DNA from 3 places in the Saccharothrix violaceirubra genome. Region 3 is predicted to be linked to each of the others. Evidence: riboswitches for the same ligand, from Rfam matches in the RefSeq annotation. Region 3 holds a riboswitch; each other region holds the start of a gene.
The links. A riboswitch is a leader RNA that binds a small molecule or an ion and turns the genes downstream of it on or off. The one in region 3 is predicted to bind cobalamin.
Positions count from the first base shown of each region.

Region 1: linked by a shared signal. The riboswitch ahead of F4559_RS18325 (ribonucleoside-diphosphate reductase subunit alpha) and the one ahead of F4559_RS06790 (putative cobaltochelatase) in region 3 are both predicted to bind cobalamin.
Region 2: linked by a shared signal. The riboswitch ahead of metE (5-methyltetrahydropteroyltriglutamate--homocysteine S-methyltransferase) and the one ahead of F4559_RS06790 (putative cobaltochelatase) in region 3 are both predicted to bind cobalamin.

Region 1 covers NZ_JACHJS010000001.1:3,946,138-3,956,282, forward strand. The annotation lists gene F4559_RS18310 (hypothetical protein) at 1-123, opposite strand, end outside; gene F4559_RS36005 (AfsR/SARP family transcriptional regulator) at 272-3,085, shown strand; gene F4559_RS18320 (hypothetical protein) at 3,514-6,639, shown strand; cobalamin riboswitch at 6,759-6,973, shown strand; gene F4559_RS18325 (ribonucleoside-diphosphate reductase subunit alpha) at 7,091-9,862, shown strand; gene F4559_RS18330 (ribonucleotide-diphosphate reductase subunit beta) at 9,859-10,145, shown strand, end outside.
Region 2 covers NZ_JACHJS010000001.1:3,491,495-3,501,639, forward strand. The annotation lists gene F4559_RS16620 (NACHT domain-containing protein) at 1-2,737, shown strand, start outside; gene metE (5-methyltetrahydropteroyltriglutamate--homocysteine S-methyltransferase) at 2,784-4,973, opposite strand; cobalamin riboswitch at 5,094-5,294, opposite strand; gene F4559_RS16630 (AAA family ATPase) at 5,317-5,919, shown strand; gene F4559_RS16635 (MarR family winged helix-turn-helix transcriptional regulator) at 5,973-6,425, shown strand; gene F4559_RS16640 (DUF5313 family protein) at 6,422-6,823, shown strand; gene F4559_RS16645 (GNAT family N-acetyltransferase) at 6,924-7,502, shown strand; gene F4559_RS16650 (YkvA family protein) at 7,580-7,858, opposite strand; gene F4559_RS16655 (hypothetical protein) at 7,944-8,744, shown strand; gene F4559_RS16660 (cyclase family protein) at 9,255-10,145, opposite strand, start outside.
Region 3 covers NZ_JACHJS010000001.1:1,319,176-1,329,320, forward strand. The annotation lists gene F4559_RS06760 (serine protease) at 1-693, shown strand, start outside; gene F4559_RS06765 (GNAT family N-acetyltransferase) at 821-1,243, shown strand; gene F4559_RS06770 (8-amino-7-oxononanoate synthase) at 1,197-2,375, opposite strand; gene F4559_RS36215 (cytochrome P450) at 2,412-3,641, shown strand; gene F4559_RS06780 (quinone oxidoreductase family protein) at 3,561-4,244, opposite strand; gene F4559_RS06785 (TetR/AcrR family transcriptional regulator) at 5,084-5,695, shown strand; cobalamin riboswitch at 5,662-5,786, shown strand; gene F4559_RS06790 (putative cobaltochelatase) at 5,822-7,783, shown strand; gene cobO (cob(I)yrinic acid a,c-diamide adenosyltransferase) at 7,794-8,408, shown strand; gene F4559_RS06800 (cobyrinic acid a,c-diamide synthase CobB) at 8,402-9,766, shown strand; gene F4559_RS06805 (cobalt-precorrin-4/precorrin-4 C(11)-methyltransferase) at 9,845-10,145, shown strand, end outside.

The sequences.
Region 1 (10,145 bases), 2.6 Mb from region 3:
GACACCCGTGACCCGGGTCCCCTCGGTGCCGTCCTGGTCGCCGGCGGCCATGGCCGGCCCGCCGAGCGCGACGAGCGTGCCGACCGCGGCTGCCAGCACGGCGAGATGCCTGGTGAAAGGCATGGGAATCCCCCTGGGTACGAGCGGTGTGTCCCGGTCCGGGACGACACCGGATGGTCGATTCGTTGCCGGTTCCCAGCGTGGCGGCGGCGAGCCGCGAGCCCGCCGAATCCCGGTTGAAACGCCTGTTCACGGCCGGTATCCAGGTGGGGTGGAGCGAGAAGATCACGACAGCGGACCCCCACCGGTCGACGCGCGGGTGTTCGGCGCGGTCGAGGTCCGGGTGGGCGGTCGCCGGCAGGACGTGGGGCACGCCAGGCAGCGCGCGGTGCTGGCGGTGCTGCTGGTCGAAGCCGGTCACCCGGTGCCGGTGGACGCGCTGGTCGACCGCGTCTGGGGCGAGCGGGCGCCGAGCCGGGCACGATCCGTGCTGCGCACCTACCTCGCCCGGTTACGCCCGGCCCTGGCACCGGGCGGGATCACGATCACCCACCGCTCCGACGGTTACCTGCTGGACGTCGACCGCGACGCCGTCGACCTCCACCGCTTCCGCCGACTGGTGGCGGAAGCCCGCGGCACGCGGGACCCGGCGCGGGCGCTGGTCGTGTTCGGGCAGGCGCTGGAGCTGTGGCGGGCCGAGCCCCTGGCGGAGTCGGACACCCCGTGGGCGGAGGCGGAGCGCCGGCGGTTGCACCGGGAACGCGCCGTCGCCGAGGCCGACCGGGCCGACCGGGCCCTGGACTGCGGTCGCCACCACGAGCTGCTGCCGGAGTTGACCGCACGGGCCGAGGCCGATCCGCTCGACGAGCGCGTCGCCGCACAGCTCATGACCGCGCTGTACCGCGCGGGCCGCCAGGCCGACGCCCTGCACCACTACCAGCGCACCCGGCACCACCTGGCCGAGGAACTGGGCGCCGATCCCGGTCCGGCGTTGCGGGAACTGCACCGGCGCATGCTCGCCGCCGACTCCGCCCTGGACCTCGCCGCACCCGGCACCCGGGCCGGGACGCCGGTCGTGCCGCGGCAACTGCCCGCCGCGCCCCGGTCGTTCACCGGCCGCACCGCGCAACTCGCCGCGCTGGACGCCGCCTTGGCCGACGGGGGCCTCCACACGATCGGCGGAGCGGGCGGGATGGGCAAGACCTGGCTCGCACTGGCCTGGGCGGACCGCGACCTCGACCGGTTCCCCGACGGGCAGCTGTTCGTGGACCTGCGCGGTTTCGACCCCACCGGGCAACCGGTCGGACCGGCCGAGGCGACGCGGGTCCTCCTGACCGGCCTGGGCGCCGACGTCGACGGCCTCCCGTCCGATCCGGACGAACTGACCGCGCGGTACCGGGGACTGGTCGCGGGCCGGCGGCTGCTGGTGGTGTTGGACAACGCGGCCACGGCTGCCCAGGTCGTGCCGCTGCTGCCCGGCAGCACGAGCTGCACGGTGCTGGTCACCGGCCGGGCCATCCTGCCGTCCCTCATCGACCGGCACGGCGCCCGCCACCTGCACCTGGACGTGCTCACGCACGACGAAGCCCACGCGCTGCTGACCGCCCGCGCGGGCGCACCGCGGGTGGCCGCCGAACCCGGCGCGGTCGACGAGCTGATCGAGTCGTGCGGACGCCACCCGCTCGCGCTGTCGATCATCGCCCGCCAGGCCGCCACCCGGCCCGGGGTCCCGTTGGGCGAGTTCGCCGCCGAGCTGCGCGAGGCGGGCCTGGAGGTGCTCGACCACGACACCGACCCGACCGCGAGCCTGCCCGCGGTGCTGTCCTGGTCCCTGCACCACCTCGGCGAAGCGCAACGCACCCTGTTCGCCCTGCTGGGCATCGCGCCCGGCCCGGACGTCGACACGCTCGCGGCCGTCGCACTCGCCGGACTGCCCGCCGCGCGGACCCGCAGGGACCTGCGCGCGTTGGCGGACGCCTCGCTGCTGGACCGGCAGGCGGGTGGCCGCTACGCGATGCACGACCTGGTCCGCGCCTACGCCGCCACCACGGCGGACGACCTCCTCCCGGCACCGGCGCGGCGGGCCGCCCTGGACCGGGTGGTGGACTTCTACCTGCACACCGCGCACGCCGCGGATCGTGTGCTCGACCCGCACCGCGACCCCGTGGACGTCGGCCCGCCCGCGCCCGACGTGCGCCCGCTGTCGGTGTCGACCGCGGCGGAGGCGATGCACTGGTTCGACGCCGAGCACCGGCACCTGCTCGACGCGCAACGCGTCGCCGCCGCGCAGGGCCGCCACCACGCCGTGTGGCACCTGGCGTGGGCGTCGAGCGGGTTCCACGCCCGACGAGGTCTGGCCGGCGACGACCTCGCCGCTTGGCAGGCCGCCGTGACCGCGGCGCCGCACCTGTCCGACCCCGGCGCGGTCGGGCTCGCCCACCGCCGGGTCGGCCGGGCACTGGCCGGCCTCGGTCGGCACGAGGAGGCGACCGGCCACCTCGGCCACGCGCTCGCGGCGGCCGAGCACCACGGCGACCTCGCCCAGCAGGCCGACGCGCACGGCATGCTCGCGCTCGCCTGGGCGCTGCGCGGCGACCACCGGCGGGCGTTGGTCCACACGGACCGGTCACTGCACTTCTACCGGCTGCTCGACCGACCCGTCGGCCAGGCCAGGGCGCTGGGCGACCTGGGCTGGTTCTCCGCCCTCCTGGGCGACCTGGACGGTGGACGCGGACACCTGGTGGCGGCCCTGGACCTGCTGGGCCGCCACCCCGACCCGGCGACGGAGGCGGCGGTGCTCGACAGCCTGGGCTACGTCGACCACACGGCCGGGCGTCACGCCGAGTCCGTCGCGCACTACCGGCGTGCGGCGGCCCTGTACGAGGAACTCGACTACACCGCCGAGCACGCCACCACGCTGGACAACCTCGGCCGGCCGCTGTGCGCGCTCGGCCGCTTCGCCGAGGCACGGGCGGTGTGGTCGGACGCGGCGGAACGGTTCCGCGCACAGGACCGCGAAGCCGATGCCGACCGGGTCCGCCGGCGGATCGGGGAACTCGTCGCCGACGGCGGACCGGGGTCGTGAACGGACGTCGGGTGGTTGACCGCCGTTCGGCGGTGGCGGGTCGCGGAACCGGGCACCGGGTCGGGTGATCGACTCGCCCCGGCCCGGCGCGCGACGTCGTTCCCCAGCACCGACACCGACTCGGCACGGCCGACGGAGTAGGGCCGGCGGGCGCGGACCTCCACCGTCCGGCCCTCCTCGCTTCGCTTGCGGCGCGGTAGCTTGAGGCCACGTGACGCGCCGATGCCGCTGGTGTCACCGGACGGCCGGTCCTCCGGACGATTCCACTCCGGACGCCCTCCCTGGCCACGGGCACGGACACCCACGCGTCTCGACGCGTCCGGTCCCATCAGTCCACCGGCCGTCGGGGTCGGACCCGGGCCGGTGTCGCCGCGCAGGAGGGTTTCATGTCGGCATGGCCACGTAAAGGATCTTTCAAGCGTCTCGGGGTGGTGGCGGCGCTGGTGCTGGTCGGGGTGACACCCGCCAGGGCACAGGCCGCCGACCGGGCGTTCACGGCGGTGTCCCCCGCACCCGACTTCGTCCTGCCCTCGATCGTCGTGCAGTACGACCCGGCCCGCTCGACCGGGATCGACTGGCGCACCACGACCTCGATCCCCGTCACCGAGTACCAGACCGACCGCTCGAAGGCGCGCGACGCGGTCGTGTTCGTGCAGGAGGCCGTCACGAAGATGACCGGCCGGACCCTGACCGTGAAGAACTCGGCCGACCTGTCGCGCGGCATCGTGTTCACCACCATCGCGGGTGCCACGCCCGACATCCGCGACGATCCCGCCGTGATCCAGGCGCTGGCCGGCGGCGGCCCGGACGCCAAGGAGGCGTACTACCTGCGCAGCACGCCCGAACGCCTGCTGCTGGTCGCCAACACCTACGACGGACTCGCGTCCGCCGCCGCGAAACTGATGGAGACGGTGGGCTACGAGGTGCTCGGCATGGGGCCGAACTGGGTGTTCGCGCCGACCGCACCCACGCTCGTGTTCGACGTCGAGCAGAGCGGCAGACCCGGCTTCCACACCCGTCAGCTCACCGCGATGTCCGGCCAGTACTACGGCGTCGGCACGATCGTGAACGCGCCGCTGGCCGATCCCGCCGACGAGAACGTGGAACGCGGCTATCGCCGCTGGCAGACGGGTGCGCTGATGCGCGGCCAGTCGGCGCCGTCCTTCCCCGGCCACTCGCTTCAGGCCTACCACAAGGCCGTCGCCCAGGACATCCGCGACTCCGGCAACCCGGCGGGCTTCCTGGCGCCCACCCACCTGGGCACCGACGCCGCCCGCCAGGCGCTGCCGCCCGCCGACGCCAAGGACCACCTCTGGATCACCAGCGACGGCCCATTGCAGGCCTACGTCTCCAACGGCACGGCCTGGGTCCTCCAGACCCTGGGCAGCGGTTCGCTCGCGCTGGACCTGTCCGTGCGGACCGTGCGCGAACGCGTCCTGCGCGAGGTGCGGACGTGGGCCGAGAACGTCCACTTCAAGTCCCGACCCGACGACCCGGCCATCCTGGCGATCGAACGCGAGGACGGCGGCCGGCCCGACGCGGTGTTCAACGCCAACACGCGGGACCGTGCGTGGTACCCGGAGTACCTGTCCGCCGAAGGAGTGCCGTTCGGTGCGCCGTGGGCGCTGCACGGCTTCAAGGGCCTGAACCAGCCGAGGGAGATCTGGGACTCGGCGTCGCAGAGCGACACCGTGTACGGCTTCGCGAACTGGCTGCTGCGCGAGTACGACAAGTGGCTCGACGCGCAGCCCCCGGGCGACCGGGTGACCTCGACCGGGAAGTCGAAGAAGTCCTTGCTGCGGGCCAGTTTCTACTCGTACAACTACCACGACGTGCCGCCGCACTTCAACCTCGACCCGCGCATCCGGGTGGCGATCGCCGGGTACACCAAGCACCGCGGCGTCGGCGAGTGGCGGTCCATCGTGACGCACCTGGACATCGGGCAGGCCATGGCCCGCCTGCTGCCCGCCGAACCCCCGGCCGACTACCGGATCTACAGCGTGGCCCACGCCACCGACTGGGGCATGGCCAACCTGCCCGCCCGGCACGACCTCTCGGCCGCCGCGATCGCCGACGACATCTCGGCCTACCACCGCGGCGGGTTCCGCACGTTCCTCGCCGAGACCGATCTCAACTTCGGCAAGTTCGGCCTCGGCTACTACCTCATGGCGAAGATGCTGTGGAACCCGACGCTGACGGCCGCCCAGCTCGACGCGGTGCGCACCCGTTGGCTGCAACGGGCGTTCGGCCGGGGGTGGGCGAAGGTGAAGGAGTTCGTCGACTTCATGCTCCTGCCGAACTTCCCGGTGAACACGCCGTATTCATGGGGTCGTGCGGTGGAGCTGGTCGACGCGGCCGACCGCCTGGTCGACCCCGTGGCCGAACCCGGTCCCGATCGGCGTCTGGACGACCTGAAGCAGTTCTTCTACTACTACTTCCTCCAGGACTCCGGCCGGATGACCACCGACGCCCCGGAGACCAGGGAATTCATGTGGAAGGGCCAGATGTCCTACATGAACGCCCTCATGGTCCCGTTGTCGAAGGTGTACGGCCGCACCGACCCCGCGGCGGTGGCGGGGCCGCAGACGGCCGCCGGACCCGCGCACTACACCGCCGCCGAGACCGCGGCGTGGTGGAACCAGGTCAAGGCGTACTGGCCGGTGCGGGCCGTCAACCGGTTCGAGGACGCCACGCTGGCCGACGGCACCCCGGCGGCCTGGGTCGACCGGAACGACGTGGGCCCGGCCGCCGAGTTCGTCACGCCCGGTGCACCGGCCGCGCGTTTCCTCTACAACAGCGCCACGAGCGGGCACACACCGCGGTTCCTCACGTCGGCGGAACCCGGTGTCCACATCGGATTCCAGTTGCTGTGGCAGAAGTACGACAACGGCACCACCCAGTACGCCTCACGGGACGTGCGCTACGGCATCGAGCGGTGGAGCGCGACGACCAAGTCCTGGATCTCGTTGCGCGACATGGCCCAGCCCGGAGTGACGCCGACCGAGTTGGCGAGTTGCCCGCAGTTCGTCAACCGGGTCTGCCTGTTGGCGACCGTCTCGATACCGGCGTCGTCGCACGACGTCCACCGGTTCACCGTCGGGTCGGGCGGCGACTACGCCTACCTGTACCCGTTGACGTTCAACGTGGCCACCAACCAGTCGACGGGCCGTTCGGCGCACACCTACACGGGTCCGGGTGCCGGCCTGACCCAGGCGCCGAGCTACTTCTACATCCCCAAGGGCACCACGTCACTGGACCTGGAGGTCTGGGACCGCTACGGCGGCAAGACGCTGCGGCTCTACTCCGGGCTGCTGTCGAAGAACCCCCAGGCTGCGTTCCGGGACGTGGACATCAGCGCGTACGGCACCAACTCCGTGCCGCTGCGGCCTGAGGAGGGCGGCACCATCGCGCGGATCTCGGCCTCGGGCTTCGCCTTCCCCTACCTGCACTCGGTGCCCCGGCTCTGGGCGATGTCGCCCAACGAACTCGTCGTGCCGTGCGCCATCGCCAAGGCCGATGGTCTGACGGTGCCCCCGGGGCGCTGTGACCCGTAGGGCTCGGGAGCGGTCGGCCGGTCGGCCCCGTCGCGGGGACGACCGGCCGCCGGCGCTTGATCGACCCTCCGGAAACCCTGGCTCATGTGGGCCGTTTTGCGTGATGACCTACAACATGTAGTGTTCCCGCCATCGACGGTTCCGCCGGCCCGATCCCGGGGCGGTGGAGGCAAGAGGGAACCCGGTGCGAGTCCGGGACTGCCCCGCAGCGGTGAGTGGAAACGACCGCCGTCACGAAGCACTGCGCGCGAGCGTGGGAAGCGACGGCCAGTAGGCACGGCTTTCGAGCCGGGTGTCCGCGAGTCCGAAGACCTGCCGTCGACGCGCGCGCCGACCGGTGCGCGGGCGTCCGGGGTCTCGTGGGTGGGCCGACAGGGACGAACGCGTCGTCGCGCGTTCTTTTCGCGCCCCCGTGTGCTCCGGGCCATCGAGGCTCGCGAGGAGAGGGCTGTTGACGACAAGGGTGATCCGCCGGGACGGCACGGTCTCGGTGTTCGACGCCGGCAAGATCAGGGTGGCGGTGACCAAGGCGTTCCTGGCCGTGGAGGGCGACTCCGGACACCTGCGCCCGGTGGTCGGGGAACTGACCGCACAGGTGGAGAAGGCGCTGCTCAAGCACGTGCGGCCGGAGGTCGCGCTGCACATCGAGCAGATCCAGGACCAGGTCGAACTGGTGTTGATGCGCGAAGGCCACCACAAGGTCGCCCGCGCCTACGTGCTCTACCGCGAAAAGCGCGCCAAGGCACGTGAAGTCACGCCCGCGCCGCCCGCGTTCCGGGTGAAGACCGCCGACGGCACACTCGTCCCGCTGGACTGGGACCGGGCAGAGGTCGTGGTCGGCGAGGCGTGCGCCGGACTGGCCGACGTGTCGGCCGCGGCCGTGCTCGCCGAGGTGCGGCGCGACGTGTACGACGGGATCACCGTCGACGAGCTGGCCGTCGCGCAGGTCATGGCCGCGCGCACGCTCGTGGAGACCGAGCCCGACTACTCGTTCGTCGCCGCCCGGCTCCTGCTGGACCGGCTCCGCCGCGAGGCACTGACCAGGGTCGAAGGCCGTCCGGTCGAGGCGACCGGCGAAGAGCTGTCCTACGCGGCCTACTTCCCGGAGTACGTCCGGCTGGGCATCGACCTCGACCGCCTCGACCCGGAGCTGGCGAAGTTCGACCTGGATCGCATCTGCGCCGCCATCAGGCCCGAGCGTGACGCGAAGTTCGACTTTCTGGGCATGCAGACCCTGTACGACCGCTACTTCCTGCACGACGACGGCACGCGGTACGAGCTGCCGCAGGCGTTCTTCATGCGCGTCGCGATGGGGTTGTCGCTGCGCGAGGACGACCGCGAGGCCCGCGCGATCGAGTTCTACGAGCTGTTGTCGTCGTTCGACTTCATGTGCTCGACGCCCACGCTGTTCAACTCGGGCACCACCCGTCCGCAGTTGTCGTCGTGCTTCCTGACGACCGTGGACGACGACCTCCAGAGCATCTTCCAGGGCTACCAGAACAACGCGTTGCTCGCGAAGTACTCGGGCGGGCTGGGCAACGACTGGACGCCGGTGCGCGGCATGGGCGCGCACATCCGTGGCACCAACGGCGAGTCGCAGGGCGTCGTGCCGTTCCTCAAGATCGCCAACGACACGGCCGTGGCGGTCAACCAGGGCGGCAAGCGCAAGGGCGCGGCGTGCGCCTACCTGGAGACGTGGCACGTCGACATCGAGGAGTTCCTCGACCTGCGCAAGAACACCGGCGACGACCGTCGGCGCACGCACGACATGAACACCGCGAACTGGGTGCCGGACGAGTTCCTGCGCCGGGTCGAGGCCGACGCCGACTGGACGCTGTTCTCCCCCGACGAGACGCCCGACCTGCACGACCTCTACGGCCGGGCGTTCGCCGAGCGCTACCGGGCCTACGAGGAGGCGGCCGAACGCGGCGAGATCCGGGTGTCCAAGCGGGTCCGTGCGGTCGAGCTGTGGCGGCGGATGCTGACCATGCTGTTCGAGACCGGTCACCCGTGGATCACGTTCAAGGACCCGTGCAACGTCCGGTCGCCGCAGCGGCACGTCGGCGTGGTGCACTCGTCGAACCTGTGCACCGAGATCACGCTGAACACCGCCGCCGACGAGGTCGCGGTGTGCAACCTGGGTTCGGTGAACCTGGCCAACCACGTCACGCCGGACGGCCTGGACCGCGACCGCGTGGCGCGGACCGTGCGCACGGCCGTGCGGATGCTCGACAACGTGATCGACATCAACTTCTACACGATCCCCGAGGCCCGCCGGTCCAACCTGCGGCACCGGCCGGTCGGCCTGGGGCTGATGGGTTTCACCGACGCGCTGTTCGTCCAGCGCCTGGTCCCGGGCTCGGCCGCGGCGGTCGCCTTCGCCGACGTGAGCATGGAGCTGATCTCGTACCACGCCCTGTCCGCGTCGGCGGACCTCGCGCGGGAACGCGGTTCCTACGAGACGTTCGAGGGGTCGTTGTGGCACCGGGGCGTGCTGCCGATCGACTCGATCGCCCTGCTGGCGGCCGAACGCGACGGCCTGGACATGGACACGTCGTCCACTCTGGACTGGGACGCGCTGCGCGAGAAGGTGCGCGGCGGCATGCGCAACTCCAACACGATGGCGATCGCACCCACCGCGACGATCTCGAACATCTGCGGCGTCGGCCAGTCCATCGAGCCGCTGTTCCGCAACCTGTTCGTGAAGTCGAACATGTCCGGCGACTTCACCGTGCTCAACCGGCACCTGATCGCCGACCTCAAGGCACGTGGCCTGTGGGACGAGGCCATGGTCGCGGACCTCAAGTACTTCGACGGCTCGCTCGCACCGATCGACCGCGTGCCCGACGACCTGAAGGCGTTGTACGCCACCGCGTTCGAGGTGTCCTCGGAGTGGCTGATCGAGGCGGGGTCGCGCCGGCAGAAGTGGATCGACCAGGCGCAGTCGCTCAACCTCTACATCGCCGCGCCCAACGGCCGCAAGCTCGACGCGATCTACCGCCTGGCCTGGCACAAGGGCCTCAAGACCACCTACTACCTGCGCTCCACGGCCGTGACCAGCGTGGAGAAGTCCACCCTGCGCGGCGTCGACGGCAAGCTCAACGCCGTGCGCCCGGTCGCCGAACCGGTACCCGTTCCCGTGCCCGTTGCCGCCCCGACCGTGACGCCCGACGACGCGCTCGTCTGCTCGATCACCGACCCCGACTGCGAGGCCTGCCAGTGACCACGAACCTCCCCGGCGCCACCGGGCTCGGCTCGATCGAGCGCGGCGCGGGCCGCGTCCACGTCGACGACAAGTCGATGATCAACGCGCGCGCGGACGTGAACCAGCTCCTGCCGCTGAAGTACCACTGGGCGTGGGACAAGTACCTGGCCGGGTGCGCCAACCACTGGATGCCGACCGAGGTGTCCATGCAGGCCGACATCGCGCTGTGGCGCTCGCCGACCGGGCTGACCGAGGACGAGCGGCACGCGATCAAGCGCAACCTCGGCTTCTTCGCCACGTC
Region 2 (10,145 bases), 2.2 Mb from region 3:
CCGACCGCTGAACCGGTGCCTGGAGGACGTGCGCGCGTCGGACGTCTACGTCGTGATCATGGCTTGGCGCTACGGTTTCATCCCCGAGGGGCACTCGGAGTCGATCACCGAACTGGAGTACCGCGCGGCGATCGACGCCAAGATCCCGGTGCTGGCGTTCGTGCTGTCCGAGGACCAGCCGTGGCTGCCCAAGCTGGTGGAGCACTCGAAGCAGGTCGACCGCTTCCGCACGGAACTGATGAACAGTCACCTGGTCGGCCTGTTCACCACGACGGACGACCTTGCCCGGCGGGTAGCCGAGTCGCTGCATGTCCGACCGGCGGACGCGACGGTCGACTGGGACGTGTACCGCCAGGCCGTCGTCGACCGGTACGAGTTCGTACGCCTGTCGGTGATCGCGGGAACACGTGACCGCAAACCGGCGCGTATCCCGCTCACCGAAGTTTTCGTACCTCAGCAACTCCTCCCCGGCCGCCCCGAATACGACGTGCCCGAGGACGAAGAGGTCGAAGCCGTTCCCGCCGACGCCGTGCGCGTCGTCGGTGCCACGCCGCGCCAAGTCCTGCTGGGCGGGCCGGGCAGCGGCAAGAGCACTCTCCTCCACGCCACGATGCTGACGTTGTGCCACCCGTCCGCCCCGCCACCCGGGCAGGGACTGGCGGACCTGCCCGTCCCGTTCCTGGTGGAGTTGCGCCGGTATGCGCTGTCCGGAGCCGACGACTTCGTGGCCTACCTGGAGAACACCGTCCAGGACGAACTGGGCGTGCGGCTGGGGTCGGAAGCCATCGTCGACCTGCTCTCGTCCGGTGGCGCCGTGGTGCTGTTCGACGGGCTGGACGAGATCGTCGAACCTACGGCCAGAGCCCGGGCCGTCGACCGCTTCCGCACCTTCACGACCCGGTTCCCCGACGCTCGGGTGATCGTGTCGTCCAGGATCGTCGGCTACGACGACACCGAACTCGGCCTCGCCGGGTTCGACCACCACACGCTGCTCGACTTCGGCCTGCGGGAGATCACCGAGTTCGTACCGAGGTGGTACCGGCACTACACCGTCGAGAACGACGATCGCGACGCCGCCGGACTGATCCGTCGGATCACCGAAAACCCCAGGCTGCGTGAACTCGCGGGCAACCCCCTGCTGTTGACGATGATGGCGATCATCTACAAGCACCAGGACCTGCCGGAGAAGCGCTGGCAACTCTATGCCCGCTGCACGGCGGTGTTGCTGGAGGACTGGGACGTCAAGCGCAAGAAGATCGACACCCGCGAGACCCTGCGCCTCGATTTCCCCATCGGTGCGGACCAGAAGGCCGAGATGCTGCAACGGGTTGCCGTACGCATGCTTGCCGACGCACACAGCGGCGAGGTCAACGCGATCCCGTACGGCCCGCTGCGCGCCACGATCGCCGACTACCTCACGTCGCAGTACGCCAAGGCCCCGGCAGAAGCCCGAGCCCTCTCCACGGAGATCATCAACCACCTGCGAGAGCGTACCCACATCCTGGCCGAAACCGGTGACGGCGTCTTCGGCTTCGTCCATCGCACGTTCATGGAGTACTTCGCCGCGGGCCACGTACTCGGCGAGTTCAACCACCGTAAAGCGGACTACGACTGGCTCAAGGTCGACGTTTTCGGCGCTCGCCGCAACGACGACGGCTGGCGTGAACCACTGCTGCTCTTGATCGGCATGCTCTCCGGTCAGGGTTCCCCCGTGCGGGAGATAGTCGAATCACTGCTACGTCACAACGACGCCCTCCTGTTCGCTGCGGACTGCCTCGCCGAGACCGGGCAGGTTGCAGCAGCAGACCAACGATGGGCTTCAGGCTTGCTCGACAAACTTGTCGAGACGGTACGCGACCGCCCGAAACGCATGCCCGCATCATTCATCAAAGACATCGTCGCATCTTTCTGCCGACTGGCCACATTTGTCCCGATGAGCCACCGGACGCCCTTCCTGACCGAAGAGTTGTCCCAGTCCAGGTCAACGAATAGCCAAGCAGCCGGATGGGAAATGAGCCTGGCGTTCAGTACGAACGACGAGCGACGACACGAGGCAATCGAGTCCCTTCACTCCGGATCGAGCGCTGTGCGACGCAGTGCGGTCGCCATGCTGGCCAGAGACTGGCCCGGCGACGAGGAGGTCTACGACCATCTCATAGGAACACTGGAAACAGATGGATCTGCGACCGTATGCGAAAACGTGCTGAATGTCGTGGCCAAAAATTGGCCTATGCGCCGAGAGAGCCTGTTGCCCATCCATTTGGCAGTCAGCATTCTTGGCATATACCGAATTGCCGAGCACCTCTCGGTCGAATGGAAGGGGAACATCGAGGCACTGATGGTGCTCGTTTACACAACAGAGCACGGGATTCACCTCGGCGACTTCGACTTCTACCTCACCATCGCACGTCGACTACGAAGCGGATGGGGCCATCTCGATGACGCGAATTCATTCCTCAATGACATCGCGAAAAATTCGAAGAACATCAACAGCGCCCTCGCGTCAGCAATCGCACTATACCTGGCAGACCACCAGCTTCATGACACCTCGGAGCAGCTTCACAAACTGTCCGAAGACGCCCTCGAGATCGAACTTTCCCGCAGGTCGGAACTAATTTCCGCCTTCATTGCCTGGATAGAAGATTTCCCTTTTTCAAACCGCTCGATTCGTACGCAAATCAAATTGGTCGCCAGTCACGATATCCAAACTGCCAGGCTTCGACTATCGACCGAGTGAGCCGTGTGGCGCACGCTCACCCGAGCGCACGCCACATGACCCACGATCAGCCCAACCGCACCTCACGGGCAGCCGCGACCATCGCCCGCAAAGCGGGCTCGACCTCGGCATAGGCCCGGGTCTTCAGGCCGCAGTCCGGGTTCACCCACAACCGGTCTCCGGGGACGACGGCCAAAGCCGCCTTGATCAGCTCGGTCAGCTCACCCACGGCCGGCACCCGAGGCGAGTGAATGTCGTACACCCCGGGCCCGACACCACGGCTGAAGCCCGAAGCACGAAGATCGTCCAGGATCTCCATCTTCGACCGCGCCGCCTCGATCGTGGTCACGTCCGCGCCCAGCCCGTCGATCGCGGAGATCACCTCGCCGAACTCCGAGTAGCACAGGTGCGTGTGCACCTGCGTCCGAGCCGACGCACCGGACGTGGCCAGCCGGAACGCGTCCACCGACCACTCCAGGTAAGCCGGGTGGTCGACGGCCCGCAACGGCAGCAGCTCGCGCAACGCGGGCTCGTCCACCTGCACGATCCGCGTCCCGGCGGCCTCCAGGTCGGCGATCTCGTCGCGCAACGCCAAGGCGACCTGGTCGGCGGTCTCCCCCAACGGCTGGTCGTCGCGCACGAACGACCACGCCAGGATGGTCACCGGCCCGGTCAGCATGCCCTTGACCGGCCGTGAGGTCAGCGACTGCGCATAGGCCGTCCACGGCACGGTGATCGGCGCCGGCCGGCTCACGTCGCCGTGCAGGATCGGCGGCCGGACGCACCGCGAACCGTAGGACTGCACCCACCCCAGCCGGGTGGTCGCGAAGCCTTCCAGGTGCTCGGCGAAGTACTGGACCATGTCGTTGCGTTCAGGCTCGCCGTGGACGAGCACGTCCAAGCCGATGTCCTCCTGCAACGCGATCACCCGGGCGATCTCCGCACGCATCCGCGCGGTGTACTCGTCGGACGGCAACGACCGCGCGGCCCGGATCTCGGCGGTCTGCGGGAACGAGCCGATGGTCGTCGTGGCCAACGGAGGCAGGTTCAAAGCCTTCTGCGCGACGACCCGTGCGGCGTAAGGCGCGCGGGAACGGTCCTTCACGCCCGCCAACCGGAAGCGGACTTCCTCGTCCCGCCGGGGTTCCACGACGGGCAGTTCGGGCAGGGGCACGCCCGAGCGCAACGCCCGGTCCAGGGTCACGACCTCGGCGACCTTCTGCCGGGCGAACGCCAGCCGCGCCGACACCTCGGGCGCCAACGACGTCTCCACGTCCAGGTCGTAGGGCACGTGCAGCAGGGTCGACGACGTCGACACCACGACCTCGGCGGCCGACCCCAGCAGCGACGCCGCGGTGGCCACCGCCTTACGCAGATCAGTGCGCCACACGTTGCGCCCGTCCACGACACCGGCCACCAACGTCTTGTCCCGCAACGCCGGAACGCTCGCGATCCCCTCGATGGTCCCCGCGACCAGGTCCACCCCGATCGCCTCGACCGCCGTGGCGGCCAGCACCGGCAATGCCGCCCCGAGCGACCCGTAGTACCCGGTGACCAGCAGCTTCGGCCGGGCCGCCACGGCACCGAGCCGCGTGTAGGCACGCCCGAGCGCGGCGAGTTCGGCGACATCGCGGTCCATGGCGAACGCGGGCTCGTCGAACTGCACCCACTCCACGCCCTCGGCGGCCAACGCCCCGAGCAGCTCCACGTACACGTCGAGCAACGCGTCCAACCGCGACAGCGGGTCCGCGGACCCCTTGGCCAGCAGGAGGAACGTCACCGGCCCGAGCAGGACCGGACGGGTCGGCACCCCCGCCGCGCGGGCCTCCCGGTACTCGGCCAACGGCTTGTCGTCGGCCAACCGGAACTCCGTCGACGAGTCGATCTCGGGCACCAGGTAGTGGTAGTTGGTGTCGAACCACTTGGTCAGTTCGAGCGGCGGCGCGTCGGCGTCGCCGCGGGCCGCCGCGAAGTAGGTGTCCAACGCGGAGGACCGCCGGTACCGGTCGGGTACCGCGCCGACCAGGAACGCGGTGTCGAGCACCTGGTCGTAGAACGAGAACGTGTTGGACGGCACCGAGTCCAGCCCTGCGTCGCGCAGCTCCAGCCAGGTGGCGACGCGCAGGTCCCGGGCCGCGGCGTGCAGGGTGTCGGCGTCGCTGCGCCCGGCCCAGTACGACTCGACGGCGCGCTTGAGTTCACGACGCGGTCCGATCCTCGGGTAGCCGAGTACGGTCGCGCCGATACCGCTGGTCACAGGCTCTCTCCTCGCGAGCGTGCGGGAAGTCCGACGACTCGCGGGCAGGCTCGCGCGAACCCCTGTGACGGGGTGCGCCCGTGCCCTTCCCGCGAGGCGACCGGACACCGTGCGCCCGGATGGGCACACGGACCGGTGGCAGGTCTTCGGACTCACGGGCGTCGAGCGCGTTCCTACCGGCCGTCGCTTCCCACGCGTGGACGCGCAGTGCTCATGACGGCTTTCGTTCCCGTTCACCGCTGCGGGGCAGTCCCGGATTCGCACCGGATTCCCTCTTGCCTCGCCCCGGTCGGGGGGCGAACCACCAGCCCGCGCAGCGTAGCCGATATGTAGGGTCGCGAACGTGCTCATCTGGATCAACGGCCCGTTCGGCGGCGGCAAGACCGCCACCGCCCACGAACTGCACCGTCGGGTCGAGGGCAGCGTCCTCGCCGACCCCGAGTACTTCGGTTTCGCCCTGCACCGCCTGCTGCCGCCGGCCCTGCGCGGTGACTTCCAGGACCTCCCGACGTGGCGCACCGGCGTGTACGACATGCTCGACCTGGCCCTGACACAGCATGAGGGGCCGATCATCGTTCCCATGACGGTGGTCAACGCCGACTACTTCGCGGAGATCGTCGGCCGGCTGCGCGAGCAGGGCCACCGGGTCGAGCACTTCGCGCTGCTGGCCGAGCCCGCGACCGTGCTCGCCCGGTTGAGCGGGCGTGGTCTGTGGCCGGGCCTGAAGCGCGAGGGCTGGGCCGTGTCCAAGCTGGACCACTGCCTCAAGCGCCTGCACGAGCCCGAGTTCGCCGAGCACGTCGACACCGACGACCGGACCGTGGCCCAGGTCGCCGACGCCATCGCCCGGTCGGCGGGTTTGCCGATCGTGCCCGACAACGACAGTCCGCTGCGCGCACGGCTGCGCCGCTACGCCACGTCCGTGCGGCACCTCCGGTTCGACTGACGCGACCCAGGCCACAGCCCGTCCGGCGCCGACGACACGTACTATGGGCACAAATGATTAGTGCACGAAGTGACGATGCGTTGGCGCTGGAGCGGCAGGTCTGCTTCGCGCTCGCGGTCGCGTCCCGGGCGGTGATCGGCATCTACCGGCCGATCCTGGAACCGCTGGGCCTGACGCACCCGCAGTACCTGGTGATGCTCGCGCTCTGGCAGCACGCGCCGCTGTCGGTCAAGGAGCTGGGCCGGCTGCTCGCCCTCGAACCGGCCACGCTGTCGCCGCTGCTCAAGCGCCTGGAGGCGATCGGCTACCTGGAGCGCGGCCGGGACAGCGCCGACGAGCGCCAGCTCGCCGTCACGCTGACCGACACCGGCCGCGCACTGCGGGAGCGGGCGTTGGACGTGCCGCCGGCCGTGATCGAACAACTCGGCTTGCCCGTCGAGGACCTCGAAGCACTGCACGCCCACCTGACGAAGGTGATCACGGCCGCCCGGAAGGACCCGGCATGAGCACACCCGCGTTCCCCCTGCGCCTGTGGTACCTCGTGGGCGGGCGGCTGTCGGCACGCCACCGCGAGTGGGTCTTCCACGAGGCCACGAAGCCGTCGTGGCTGGTGTGGTTCACCGTGCGGTCGTTCCTCCAGGTCCTGCCGCTGACGATCGTCATCGCGCTGGTGCTCGTCCTGGCCGTGGGCGCACCGCTGCCGCTCGCGCTGGCGTGCGGGTCGCTCGGCCTGATCGTGGGCGTCTACTTCTCCCTGTCGTACGCGGCGGAGAGCACCGACCACCGGCTGACCAAGTACGGCTTCCCGGCGGGCGCCGGCACCGAGGCCCGCCGACGTCGCACGCTCGACCAGGAGAAGGACCGCCGCGCCGCGTACGAACGCGCGTGGCGGGAACCGTCCTAGCGTCCAGTGACGTCGGCGATGCGATCGCGTCGAGTCCCCCGCTACTTCCGGTGTCCTGAACTGCTGATACCGCCTGACCTGACGGTGGAGAATCCTGGCCATGACGGTCGTCCTGTCCGTGCCGGCCACCGGGCCGGCACCCGCGCTGAGACTGCGGCCGTGGCGGCCGGCCGATCTTCCGGCGCTGGTCGCGGCGCACCGCGATCCGCTGCTGCGTCGTCGGCTTGCCACTTCCCTGACCGGCGAAGCCGAGGCCGGGCAGTGGCTGGACGCGCAAACCGCCGGCTGGGTGACCGCGACCCGGTTCAGCTTCGCCGTGACCGCCGATGCCGACGACCGCACCCCGCTGGGGCACGTGGTGGTGAAGGTGGGATCCGCCGAGATGGCCGAGGTGGGTTACTGGACCGCCGCCCATGCCCGGGGCCAGGGCGTCGCCACTCGCGTAACGGACACCGTGTCGCAGTGGGCATTGGACACCCAGGACATGGTCGTGCTCACCCGACTGGACCTTGTGCACGCCGTCGACAACCAGTGGTCCTGCCGGGTGGCGGTCAAGTGCGGTTACGTCCTGCGCGACCTGCTGCCCGCCGCGCCGCCGGCATTCCCGGCCGACGGCCACCGGCACGTGCGCACCGCCGCCGGTCACGTACTCGCATCCGCATCGGGCGACGTCGGGTAGGCGGTCCGGGCGGCCTCGCGGTCACCAGCCGCGGATGTCCACGCGACACAGTCACGTCACCCTTCCTCGATGAGGCATCAGTCCTCGACCTCGCGCCGCTTGCGCAGCGACGACCCCACGTACATCAGCCCGCCGACGAGCACCACGATGTCGTCGAGGTAGATCGGGTCGGGCAGCAGGTCGATCGGGAAGACCGTGTACGCCAGCGACACCCAGTAGGCGGCCTTGGTCGGCACGGGCGTACCGGGCTGGTGCACCTGCTTGTGCTTGCGCACGAGCTTGAACAGCAGGAACAACGCGACCGCGACCAACAGCACCACGACCACGATCGCGAAGACGCCCAGCGTGGCCAACACGTCGCTCAAGTCGTTCCCCTTCCGCGGAAATCCGCCGGCCACTCCCGACCGGCACACCTACAGTGTCGCCGAACGAGGAGACGACGTGAGACTTGACGGACGATCGTGGCGCGTCCGGATCGACAAGGTCCGGCTCGGCGCCGACGAGTACCGCGTCGTGCGCCCGGCCGCCGTGATCAAGCACGCGGCACTCCACGAGAGCCGCTTCGGCGCGAACCTGTCGGTGGACAAGGACGCGGCCGTGGAGATCGCGGCGGCGTGGTGGTTGGCCGCGAGGTCGCCGCGAACGCTGATCCACCTGCCGCTCAAGGCGAGTCCGGCGACGTGCGGCGGCTGGACGGGCGAGCGGCGGCTCGACCTCGTGCTGCTGCACCACAGCCTCGGTTTCCGGCCCGCACACTGGAAGCAGGTTCGCGCCCGCCTGTCGGCGGGCAGGCCGCACAAGATCACGCTCCCGGCGGACGCGCTGCCCGTCTTCGACGACGAGCACCACGTCCGCGCCTCCCACAAGGACAACCTCGACCGGCTGCACTGGGACATCGCCGCCGACACCATGTTCGTCGTCGGCAGCCGCGCGGCGTACGAGAACGAAGCCGGGAAGATCCGCGGCCTGGTCGAGGACTGCCCGTCCCACCTCGCCCACGACCCCACCACGCACTGCTGCGCGGAGATCGACCTCGACCCGTGCCGCCCGCACCACTACGCCGGGCTGCACGTCGAGTGCTGCGACGACCACTACCTCAGGACGGGTTCACCCGCGACCAGGCGGTCCAGCAGCGCCTCGCCGTCGACGCCGTCCTCGCCCAGCACCTCGGCCACCAGCAGGTCGGTGCCGGAGCCCGCGTTCTCCACGATGGCCGCGCCCAGGTCGTCGTCACTCGCATAGGACGGCAGCACCAGACTGCCTGCCAGCGTGCCGTCGACCTGGTCGGGCGCGCACTCGTCCCACCACACCTGCACGGTCGCGCGCAGGTCGCCGCCGAACACCAGGTACTTGTCCGTGTACCGGCCGTACACGACGTCGGCGCTCGTGTTCCCGGTGACGACGAGCTTGGTGTCGCACGTGGTGTGGAAGCCGGTCGCCCGCAGGTCGCCGAGCACGACCAACGCCGCCGCGCCGTCGTCGAAGTCGTAGAGCGCACCGGACACCGTGAGCGAGCCGTCGACGATGTAGCCGATGTCGTAGTCGAGGTCCCACGGCTGCGGCTCGCCGGAGTTGAGCGGGAAGTCGCCGGTCACGACGGCGTCGCCGGAGTATAGGACGTACTCGCCCTCGTACAGGTTCTCCCAGGTCGACTTGGGCAGGCCGCGCCGTTCGAACAGCTCGACGGCCTCGCTCCACGTGATGGTCTTCGGGTTCACGGCCGAACCGTATACCGGCCCGCAGGGAATACCGTCAGCGCCGCCGGGGTTGGCCCAGCGCCGCCGCGGGAGTGTTACCGGCCGTGGCGCCCTCCGCGTACTGCGGCGTCACGATGAAGACGAACCGGTACACGCGGTCGGCCGCGAGTCCGTCCAGGACGTAGGACTCGGCGATGCGGATGCCGTGACGCATGATCAGTTCCTGGTGGACGGGGAACGCGGTGCCATCCTCGTTGACCTTGTTGCCCAACACCTCCAACGCCCACGTATCGCCGCCGACGATCGCCGGGCGGAACTTCGCCAGCCAGCGGGCCTCGCGCAGGTAGATGCCGGGCATGCCGCGCGACGCCTCCCAACGGGCGATGTCCGCCGGGTCGCGGCGGGCGAGCAGGCGGTTCCAGCCGGTGCGCAGCAGCACGACGTCGCCGGGTTCGATGCGGTCGATGTCGCCGAAGTCGAGCGCGTCCTCGATGTCCGCGACCGTGATGCGGTAGTCGTCGCGCAGCACCGGGCTGCCGTCGCCCGCCGGTTCGCCCAGGTCGCGGCCGTGGGCGAGTTTGACGCCGAGGACGTCGAGCAGCAGGCCGCGCGTGACCACCGGTCCCATGTGCTCGGCGCCGAGGCGGATCGTGCCGTGGCCGCGGGCGATGTCGGTGCCGCGCCGGCCGTTGTAGAACAGCTCCCCCGCGCCCACGTGGTTGAGGTTGTCGAGCTGGCTGCCGATCTGGTGGGTGAGCGCGAGCGGCTTCGGGTGCTTCGCCGAGAGTTCGGCTTCGAAGCGTTCCTCGTGGACGCTGATCCGGTTGGCGCCCAAGGGTTCCGGGGAGATCAGCACGCCGCCCTGCTCGCGGAAACCGGGCGGCGGCTGGTAGCCGTGGATCGTGAGGCGCTGTTCCCACGTGCGGCGCGGGTCGGTCTTGTACGC
Region 3 (10,145 bases):
GTCCTCGTCCTGCTCGCCGTCGCCGCACCCGGCCCGGCACGTGCGATCGTCGGCGGCCACCCGGCCGACGAACCCTGGGTGGTCGCGCTCTTCGACCCTGGCCGGAACCTGTTCTGCGGTGGTGCGCTGATTGCGCCCGACAAGGTGGTGACGGCCGCGCACTGCACCGTCGAACGCACCGCGTTGGCCACCCTCGACCGGCAGCGCATCACCGTGGTCGCGGGTCGTCCCGACCTCGACCAGCCGGTCGGCCACGAGGTCGAGGTGGCGTCGTCGTGGCGGCATCCGGACTTCCGGTCCGTGGCCGAGGGCGACGACGTCGCGATTCTGACCCTGGCCCACCCGCTGCCCTACCGTACGATCGCCGTGGGTGCCGCGTATACCGGACCGGCGACCGTACACGGCTGGGGACGCACGGGCGAGCTCGCGCCCGCGAGTCGCGTGCTGCGCGCTGTCGACGTACCGGTTCTCGACGACGGGACGTGTCGGAAAGCCGACTCCGTGCACAACCCCGCGAAGATGCTCTGCGCCGGTTATCCGGAGGGTGGCAAGGACGCCTGCGAAGGCGACTCCGGCGGCCCGATCGTCCAGGACGGCGCGCTGATCGGCGTCGTGTCCTACGGCCGTGGCTGCGCTCGTCCCGGCGAACCGGGCGTGTACACGCGTCTCGCCGCGTACCTCGACCTGTTCTGATCACGTGTCCGCGTGCACACGCGGTCGACAGGATCGGGTTCCCGTGTCGTGCGCGGTTACGGAACCGCGCACGACACTCGAACGGCGTCGTCGTCGTGTCGGGGTGTAGGACGGTGACGTGGCGGACTTGAGGGTGGCCGGCGCGAACGCGCTCGGGGCGGCGGAGCTGTACGAACTGCTCAGGCTGCGGGTGGACGTGTTCGTCGTCGAGCAGGAGTGCGCCTATCCGGAACTGGACGGGCGTGATCTCGAACCTGGGACACGGCACTTCTGGGTGCATGACGGCGTGCCAGTCGCGTACCTGCGGACGTTGGCCGAACCTGACGGAACCGTCCGGATCGGACGGGTGTGCACGGCGAAACAGGCGCGGGGACTCGGACACGGCCGCAGGTTGATGGTCGCCGCGCTGGACGAGGTCGGCGTACGCACATGCGTGCTCGACGCGCAGACGTATGTCGTGGACTTCTACGCGTCGTTCGGCTTTATGGTCGAAGGCGACGAGTTCATCGAGGACGGGATACCGCACCGGCGGATGCGCCGGTCTCCGTGATCACCCGCACGGCCCGTTCGACATCGGCCTCGGTCAGGTCCGCCCGTGCGGTCAACCGCAATCGTGACACCTGGTCGGGTACCGAGGGCGGCCGGAAGCAGCCGACAAGGACCCCCTGCGCACGACATGCCCGCGACCACTCCAGCGCCGATTCGGCCGACGGCGCCCGCACCGACACCACAGCGGCCGAGGGCGTGCTCGCCGGCAGCCCGTTCTCGCGCAGTCGGAAGGCCAGGTCCTGCGCCACGGTCAGGGCGCGTTCCGGCAGCCCGGGTTCCTCGCGCAGCACCTTCAACGCGGCCAGCGCCGCCGCCGCGCTCGCCGGAGCCAAGCCGGTGTCGAAGATGAACGTGCGTGCCGTGTCGATCAAGTGCCGGATCACCCGTGACGGTCCGAGCACCGCGCCACCCTGCGCGCCGAGCGACTTCGACAGCGTCACGGTCGTCACGACATCGGGCGCCTTCGCCAGACCTGCCGCGTGCACCGCGCCACGTCCGCCGTCACCGAGGACGCCGAGTCCGTGCGCGTCGTCGACCACCAACGCCGCCTCATGCTCACGACACGTTGCCACCAGGTCCGCCAACGGTGCGAGGTCGCCGTCGACCGAGAACACCGAGTCGGTCACGACGAGCGCGCGGCGCTTGCCCCGCGTCGCCAGCGCGTGCGTGATGCGCGGAACCTCGCAGTGTCCCGCGACCACGACGTCCGCCTTCGACAGTCGGGTTCCGTCGATCAACGACGCGTGGATGTGCTGGTCGGCCACGATCGCGGTGCCCGGCCCGGACAGCGCCATCAGCGCGCCGAGGTTGGCCGCGTAGCCGGACGAGAACACGAGCGCCGATTGCGCGCCGCAGAAGTTCGCGAGTTCGTACTCGAGTTCGGTGTGGAGTTCGGTGGACCCCGTGACCAGGCGCGATCCCGTGGAACCCGCGCCCCAGCGCAGCGCCGCGGCGGCTGCCGCGCCCGTGACGCGCTTGTCCCGGGTGAGTCCCAGGTAGTCGTTGGACGCCAGGTCGAGGTCGGTCGAGTGGGCGGCCCGGGGCCGTACCGTCCGCGTCAGACCGGCCTTCGCGCGGGCGCCCGCGCGGGTGTCGATCCAGTCGAACACCGACTCGCCTGTGCTCACACTCACGCGGGCAGTCTCGCACCCGGCCGCTACCGTGCCGGCGTGGACCTCTTCCAGCACGGTCACGCGGACCTGCGCGCACTGCGCGAGAACGCCCCGGTGCACCGCGACGAGCGAACCGGGCTGTGGCTGGTCAGCCGATACGCGAACGTGCGCGCCGTGCTCGCCGACCCGAAGACCTTCCACCCGGACAACGCGCTCACCGCGATCACGCCGATCCCTCGCCCGGTCCTGCGCACGCTGGCCAGGTCCGGCTTCTCGCTCCCGCCGACACTGGCGAACAACGGCACGCCGACGCACGCGCCGTTGCGTCGACTGGTCGCCCGATACCTCACGCCCGTGCGTGTCGCCGCGATGTCGGACCGCATCGTCGAGCTGACCCGCGAACGCCTCGACCGGCTGACCGGACCCCGGGTCGACCTGCACCCGGCGTTGGCCCGGGACCTGCCGGCGATCGTGCTGCTGGAAATCATGGGCATCGACGACGTGGACGTCGACGCGCTCAAGGCGTGGAGCACTGCTTCGCTCGAGTTGTTCTGGGGCGACCTCACACCCGACCGGCAGCGGGCACTGGCCGGACCGGCGGCCGAGTTCCACCGCTGGCTGTCGCAGCGGATCAGGTCCGCGCGCGGCGACGACCTGTTCGGCGCGTTGAACGCGGCCGGCGTGTCCGTGCGCGACGCGGCCGGACTTTGCTACTTCCTGCTCATCGCGGGGCAGGAGACGACCACCCAGTTGTTGTGCGCGGTGTTCCACGGGGTGCTTCGGCACGGCGACCTGTGGTCGCGGCTGGACGAACCGGGGATGGCCGCGCACTGCGTCGAGGAGACGTTGCGTCGTGAACCGCCGGTCAACACGTGGCGCAGGGTCGCCGCGCGTGACACGGAACTGGCCGGCGTGCGCATCCCGCAGGGCGCCCACCTGCTCCTGATGCTCGCCGGTTCCGGCAGCGACCCCGAGGTGTTCGACGAACCCGAGCGCTTCTGCCCGGCCCGGCCGAACGCCCGCAAGCACCTTGCCTTCGGCTTCGGACCGCACTTCTGCCTCGGCGCCGGGCTCGCCCGCCTGGAGGGCGAGGTGGTCCTGCGCGAGACCGCACGCCGGTTTCCGGGCCTGCGGCTCGCGTCGACCGCTTCGCCGCCGATGCTCGGGCTGCTGTCGTTCCGCGCCCCGCTCAGCGTCGACGTCGTCTTAGGGGACGAGGATCAGCTTGCCCGTGGTGGAACGCGATTCCAGCAGGTAGTGGGCGCGGGCGGCGTCGGACAGGGGTAGCGCCGCACCGAGTATCGGGCTGAGCCCGGACGCGAACGCCTCCCGTACCGCGTCGGTCGAGTAGGTGCCCCACAGCCCGGTGATCGACACGCCCCGACCGAACACGTCGGACGCGTCGACGTCGAGCGGCGCGCCGCCCGCGTACCCGAACAGGACCAGGCGCCCGGTGCCGGTACGCAACAGGTCGAACGACTCCCGTGCGGTCGCGCCGCCGACCGACGACAGAGCGACGTCGATCGGTTCGAGCCCGGCCGACCATCCCGGTACCGAGTAGTCGACCACTTCATGCGCACCGAGCTGCGACGCGATCGCGAGTTTGTGCGCACCGCGTGTCGCCGCGACGACGATCGCACCGGCGCGTGACGCCAGCTGCACGAGAAGTGAACCGACGCCACCCGTCGCGGCCTCGACCAGGACACGGTCGCCGGGCGCGATCCGCCCGGCACGCGCCGCGGCGAGGGCGGTGGTGCCTTGGCTGAGCAGCGCGGCGGCTTCGTGGTCGGACAACGTGTCCGGCACTTCGACGGGTTCGGTTAGCACGGCATGCGACGCGTAGCCGGGACCCGTCGGCACGCCCGCGAGCCGTCGACCGTCCGCGGTCACGCCGACGACCTCGCCTCCCAGTGGTCCTGGTTCGTCGGGGATGGGTACCCACGGGAACAACCCGCGAGCGTGTCCGGAACGCAGCAACGTGTCGCCGAAGTTGACACCCGCCGCCGTGACACACACCAATTCCTGCCCCGGGCCGGGTACGGGATCGGGTACCTCGACCTCGTGCAGTACTGACGGTGACCCGAACTCTTTGTACTGGACAACTCGCACGTCGAAAACCTTCCTCGGTGGACTGGCGGGACCGGCGGATTGGGTGGCGGGCCGGACCGGAGATGGGGCGGACCGGTGGTCCGCTTGTATCGAGATTGATGCGGCTGGCGGTCCGCTCGGGGGCGCGGCTGTACGGACCGGCGGTCCGCCAAGGTTTCGTCGGTGCGAATGACTGGGGCGCGCACTTCTTGCTCGTGTTTGCGCTGGTAAGCGACTTTTGAGGCCTGGATCGTCGGTCCGCGTCGTTCGGTACCCGTCGACCCGTCCAGTGGCTTTGTCAGCGCGCTTCTACTCGTCGTGGATCGTGATGCGCGACGGTTGTCCATTTGTGTCTACGGGCCTGGGTTCGTCGTGGGTCGAGATCGACGGCCGGGTAGGGGTACGGGGTGGTGGCTGTTCGCGTTGATTTCACCCGTTCAGGGGTGGTGATCCGGATGGGTCTTCATTCGGAGTGGATCGGTGGTCTGATTTCGGTGTCAGGGGTGTGGACCAACGGTCCGCTTTGGGTCGGCTCGGTGCGGACCGTTGGTCCACTTGTCTGGGCGATGCCGCGGACCGGCGGTCCGTTTTACGTCGTCTACGATACGGACCACCGGTCCACTTCGGTAGGGGAGGTTCGGATGGCCGAACGCAGGGACGCCGCGCGCAACCGTGCCGCGATCCGGTCCGCCGCCGCGCGGTTGATCCGCGAGCGTGGACCGGACGGGTTCGTGATCGAGGATGTCGCGGCGGCGGCGGGTGTCGGGAAGGGCACGGTGTTCCGGCACTTCACCGACCGTGCGGGGCTTGTGCGTGCGGTGGTCGAGTTGGCGTCGCGGGAGTGGCGCACGGAGTCCGACGCGTTGTTCGACGACGCGGACATGGCGCCGGACGAGAAACTGGTCACGTTCGTCGGCCGGTTGTTCGACCACGTCGTCGACTCCCTGCCGCTGGTTCGCGCGCTGGAGTTGTCCGAGTTCGACCAGTCCGGGTGCGACGACAACACCGTGCTCGTGCACAGGCGGATCTCGGACCTGATCGCGCAGGTCAACCCGGACGCCGACGCCCGGTACATCGCGCACGCCCTGCTCGCGCTCCTGCGCGGCGACGTGCTCCACCACCAGCTCGTCCGATCCGGCCTCGATCTGGGGCGGGTCCGGGCGGGTGTGATCGCGCTCGCGCGTTCGGTGCTGGTCGGGGACTTGGAGCGGGCCGGGCGGGATGCGACGATGCCGGGGCTGTCGAAGGGGTGAACGAGGAAGCCGGTGGGAGTCCGGCGCGGTCCCGCCACTGTGACCGGAGCGCATCCGGGAGTCAGGAACTCGGCCCCCGATCCAGACCGGACCCGGGCGTGGACACCCGAGGAAGGACACCGCCGCATGGGCGCGCGTTTCCCCTTTTCCGCCGTCGTAGGCCATGACGACCTGCGCACCGCACTCCTGCTTAACGCCGTCCACCCCGGCATCGGCGGGGTGCTCGTCCGGGGTGAGAAGGGCACCGCGAAGTCGACCGTGGTGCGCGCGCTGGCCGCGCTCCTGCCCGAACTGGACGTCGTCGCGGACTGTCGCTTCGGGTGCGCGCCCGAGGTCGACGCGGAGTGCCCGGACGGTCCGCACGGCGACGCGTCGGCGCACCGGCGCCCGGCCCGGCTGGTGGAGTTGCCCGTCGGCGCGACCGAGGACCGAGTGATCGGTTCGCTCGACCTGGAGCGCGCGCTGACGGAAGGCGTCCGCGCCTTCCAGCCCGGCCTGCTCGCCGCCGCACATCGGGGCGTGCTCTACGTCGACGAGGTCAACCTCCTGCACGACCATCTCGTCGATCTGCTCCTCGACGCCGCCGCGATGGGACGCGCACACGTCGAACGCGAGGGCGTCTCGGTGTCGCACGCCGCGTCGTTCCTGTTGGTCGGCACCATGAACCCGGAGGAGGGCGAACTCCGGCCGCAGCTGCTCGACCGGTTCGGTCTTACGGTGTCCGTACGCGCATCACGGGACGTCGCCGTACGCACGGAGGTCGTCCGCCGCAGGCTCGCCTACGAGGCGGACCCGGTCGGGTTCGCCGCGCGATGGCAGGACGACGACGCCGACCTGGCCCGGCGGATCGTGGACGCCCGTGCGCGGCTCGCGTCGGTGGTGTTGCCGGACGCCGAACTGCGACGGATCGCGGCGGTGTGCGCGGCGTTCGAGGTCGACGGGATGCGCGCGGACCTCGTGGTCGCACGCACCGCGGTCGCGCACGCCGCTTGGCGTGGTGCCGAAGAGGTCGCCGAGGAGGACGTGGCGGCGGCCGTGCGTTTGGCGTTGCCGCACCGCCGGCGCCGCGACCCGTTCGACGAGCCGGGGTTGGAGGAGGAGCAGCTGGAAGACGCCCTCCGGCAGGGCGCGGAGCACGCCGCCCAAGATCCCGACGACGACCCGGACGGTCCGGATGATGGGCCGCAGGGGGGCTCGGACGGTCCGGACGGGGAATCCGGCGGTGGGGCCGGCGAGTCGCGGGACGCACCTGGAAAGTCCACTTCGGATGGTCGCACGCACACGCCCGCACCGGCCTTCCGGGCCCGCCTGCTCCAGGTGCCCGGCGTCGGCGAAGGTGCGCCAGGGCGTCGTTCGCGGGCGCGGTCGGCGGCCGGACGTGCCGTCCGGCCATCCACCGTGGACGGATCCGGTGTGCACCTGATCGGCACGCTGCAGAGCGCCGCCCCGCACCAGAACGCCCGGGGCCGCAGTGGTCCGGGCCTGGTGCTGCACGCCTCCGACCTGCGCCGCGCCATTCGCGAAGGCCGGGAAGGCAACCTGGTCCTCTTCGTGGTCGACGCGTCGGGCTCGATGGCGTCGCGTCAGCGCATGTCCGCGGTCACGGGCGCGGTCATCTCCCTGCTGCGCGACGCCTACCAGCGTCGCGACAAGGTCGGCGTGATCACGTTCCGGGGCGCGGCGGCGGACCTCGCCCTGCCGCCGACGAACTCGGTCGACGCCGCCGCCGCGAGGCTGCGCTCCCTCCGTACCGGAGGACGCACTCCGCTCGCCGACGGTCTGCTGCGCGCGAAGAAGGTCCTGGACACCGAACGCGTCCGCGATCCGCGCCGCCGTCCGCTGCTGGTCCTGCTCACCGACGGCCGGGCCACGGCGTCCGGCGTCGGCGGCGACCCGGTCGACGCCGCGCTGCGGGCCGCGTCCCTGCTCGTGGGCACGGCCGCGGTGGTCGTCGACTGCGAGAGCGGGTTCGTGCGGCTGGGCCTGGCCGGTCGCGTGGCCGCCACGCTCGACGCCGCGTGCCTGCGCCTGGAGGAACTGTCCGCCGATCAGGTCGCGGGCGTCGTGCGCGCCGCGCGAGCCGCGTAGGGAGCGCCGCATGCCACAGGGAGTTCCCGCCGTCACGCCCGAAGACGGCCTGACCACACGCCAGAGGCGCAACCGTCCGCTGGTCGTGCTGCACACCGGTGAGATGAAGGGCAAGTCGACGGCCGCCTTCGGCTTGGCGTTGCGCGGCTGGAACCAGGGCTGGTCGATCGGCGTCTTCCAGTTCGTGAAGTCCGCCAAGTGGAAGGTCGGCGAGGAAGCCGCGTTCCGCGCGCTCGGCCGCCTGCACGAGCAGACCGGCGAGGGCGGACCCGTCGAGTGGCACAAGATGGGCGAAGGCTGGTCGTGGTCGCGCAAGGCGGGCACCGCGGAGGACCACGCCGCCGCCGCGCTCGAAGGGTGGCGTGAGATCGCCCGCCGCATCGCCGACGAACGTCACGGCGTCTACGTGCTCGACGAGTTCACGTACCCGCTCAAGTGGGGCTGGGTCGACGTCGCCGAGGTGGTCGACGTCCTGCGCACGCGTCCTGGGCACCAGCACGTCGTGATCACCGGCCGGCACGCGCCGCCGGACCTGGTCGACGCCGCCGACCTCGTCGTGGAGATGACGAAGGTCAAGCACCCCATGGACGCGGGGCAGAAGGGCCAGAAGGGGATCGAGTGGTGAACCGGCTGGTGGTCGCCGCGCCCGCGTCCGGCAGCGGCAAGACCACCGTCGCCACCGGGTTGATGGCCGCGCTGCGTCGTGCGGGCGACCGGGTCGCGCCGTTCAAGGTCGGCCCGGACTACATCGACCCCGGCTACCACGGCCTGGCCACCGGTCGGCCCGGCCGCAACCTCGACCCCGTGCTCGTGGGCGAACACCGCGTGCCGGGCCTGTTCGCGCACGGCTCCCGCGGCTGCGACATCGCCGTGGTCGAAGGCGTGATGGGGCTGTTCGACGGACGCGTCGACACCGAGGGCATCGGGTCGACCGCGCACGTGGCCAAGCTCCTCGGCGCGCCAGTGCTGTTCGTCGTCGACGCGCGTGGTCAGAGCCGCAGTCTCGCCGCGCTGCTGCACGGGTTCCGCGGCTACGACCCGACCGTGCGGTTCGGCGGCGTGGTCCTCAACCAGGTCGGGTCGGATCGGCACGAGCAGGTGTTGCGCACGGCGTGCGCGGACGTGGGCCTCGACGTGCTCGGAGTGCTGCCGCGCGACGACAAGTTCCGGCTGCCGTCACGGCATCTCGGCCTGGTCACCGCGGCCGAACACGGCGGCGAGGCGGTCGCCGCGGTCGACGCCATCGCCGAGGCCGTGGCACGGCATGTCGACCTGGGCGCCGTGCGTCGCCTCGCCGCGCGGGCACCCGCGTCCGTCGTCGCGGCGTGGCGTCCGGAGCACGAGGTCGACCACGTGCCGGGCCGACCGCTGATCGCCGTCGCGGGCGGAGCCGCGTTCACGTTCGGCTACGCCGAGCACGCCGAGCTGCTCACGGCGGCGGGCGCGGAGGTCGTCGTGCTGGACCCGTTGCGGGACAAGGAACTTCCCGACGGCACGGCCGGGCTCGTGCTGCCCGGCGGGTTCCCCGAGCAGCACGCCGTGCGGCTGTCCGCCAACGTCACGCTGCGCACGGCCGTCGCCCGGTTCGCCGCCGCCGGGGGACCGGTGCACGCCGAGTGCGGCGGCCTGCTCTACCTCGCCAACTCGCTGGACGGCCTGCCGATGTGCGGAGTCGTCGACGCCGAAGGCGCCATGACGCCGCGCCTCACGCTCGGCTACCGCGACGCCGTCGCACCGACGGATTCCGTGCTGGCCCAGGCGGGAACGCGGATCACCGGCCACGAATTCCACCGCACGGCGCTCACGACTCCGCACGGAACCGAGCCCGCGTGGCGTTGGCACGGCCCGGATCGGCGGCCGGTGGCCGAGGGATTCGTGGTGGGCGCAGTCCATGCTTCCTACCTGCACACGCATCCCGCAGGTGCGCCGGAGTCCGTCACGCGCTTCGTACGCGCGTGCGCGACGACGCCCGCGTGGTACTGAGGCCACTCGTCAGTGGATCTCGAACGCGCGGTACGGTCGTGGCCCACCAAGCCGTACACGTCGTGGGGAGCAGTTGTGATGACTGGTCGGGTCTCCTTCGTGGGCGCCGGTCCCGGTGCCGCCGATCTCATCACCCTCCGGGGCGCCAAGCGGATAGCCGAGGCGGACGTCGTGCTGTGGTCGCCCGCCGTGGTCGAGGTCGAGTGCGTGCGCGACCACGCCCGGCCCGACGCCCGGCTGGTCGACTTCTCCCGCGTGAACGCCGAGGAAGTCGCCGACGTCTATCGGCACGCGTCCGCCGCGAAGCTCGCCGTCGTGCGGCTGCACGCGGGCGACCCCACGCTGTGGGGCGGCGTGCGCGAACAGCACGAGCTGTGCC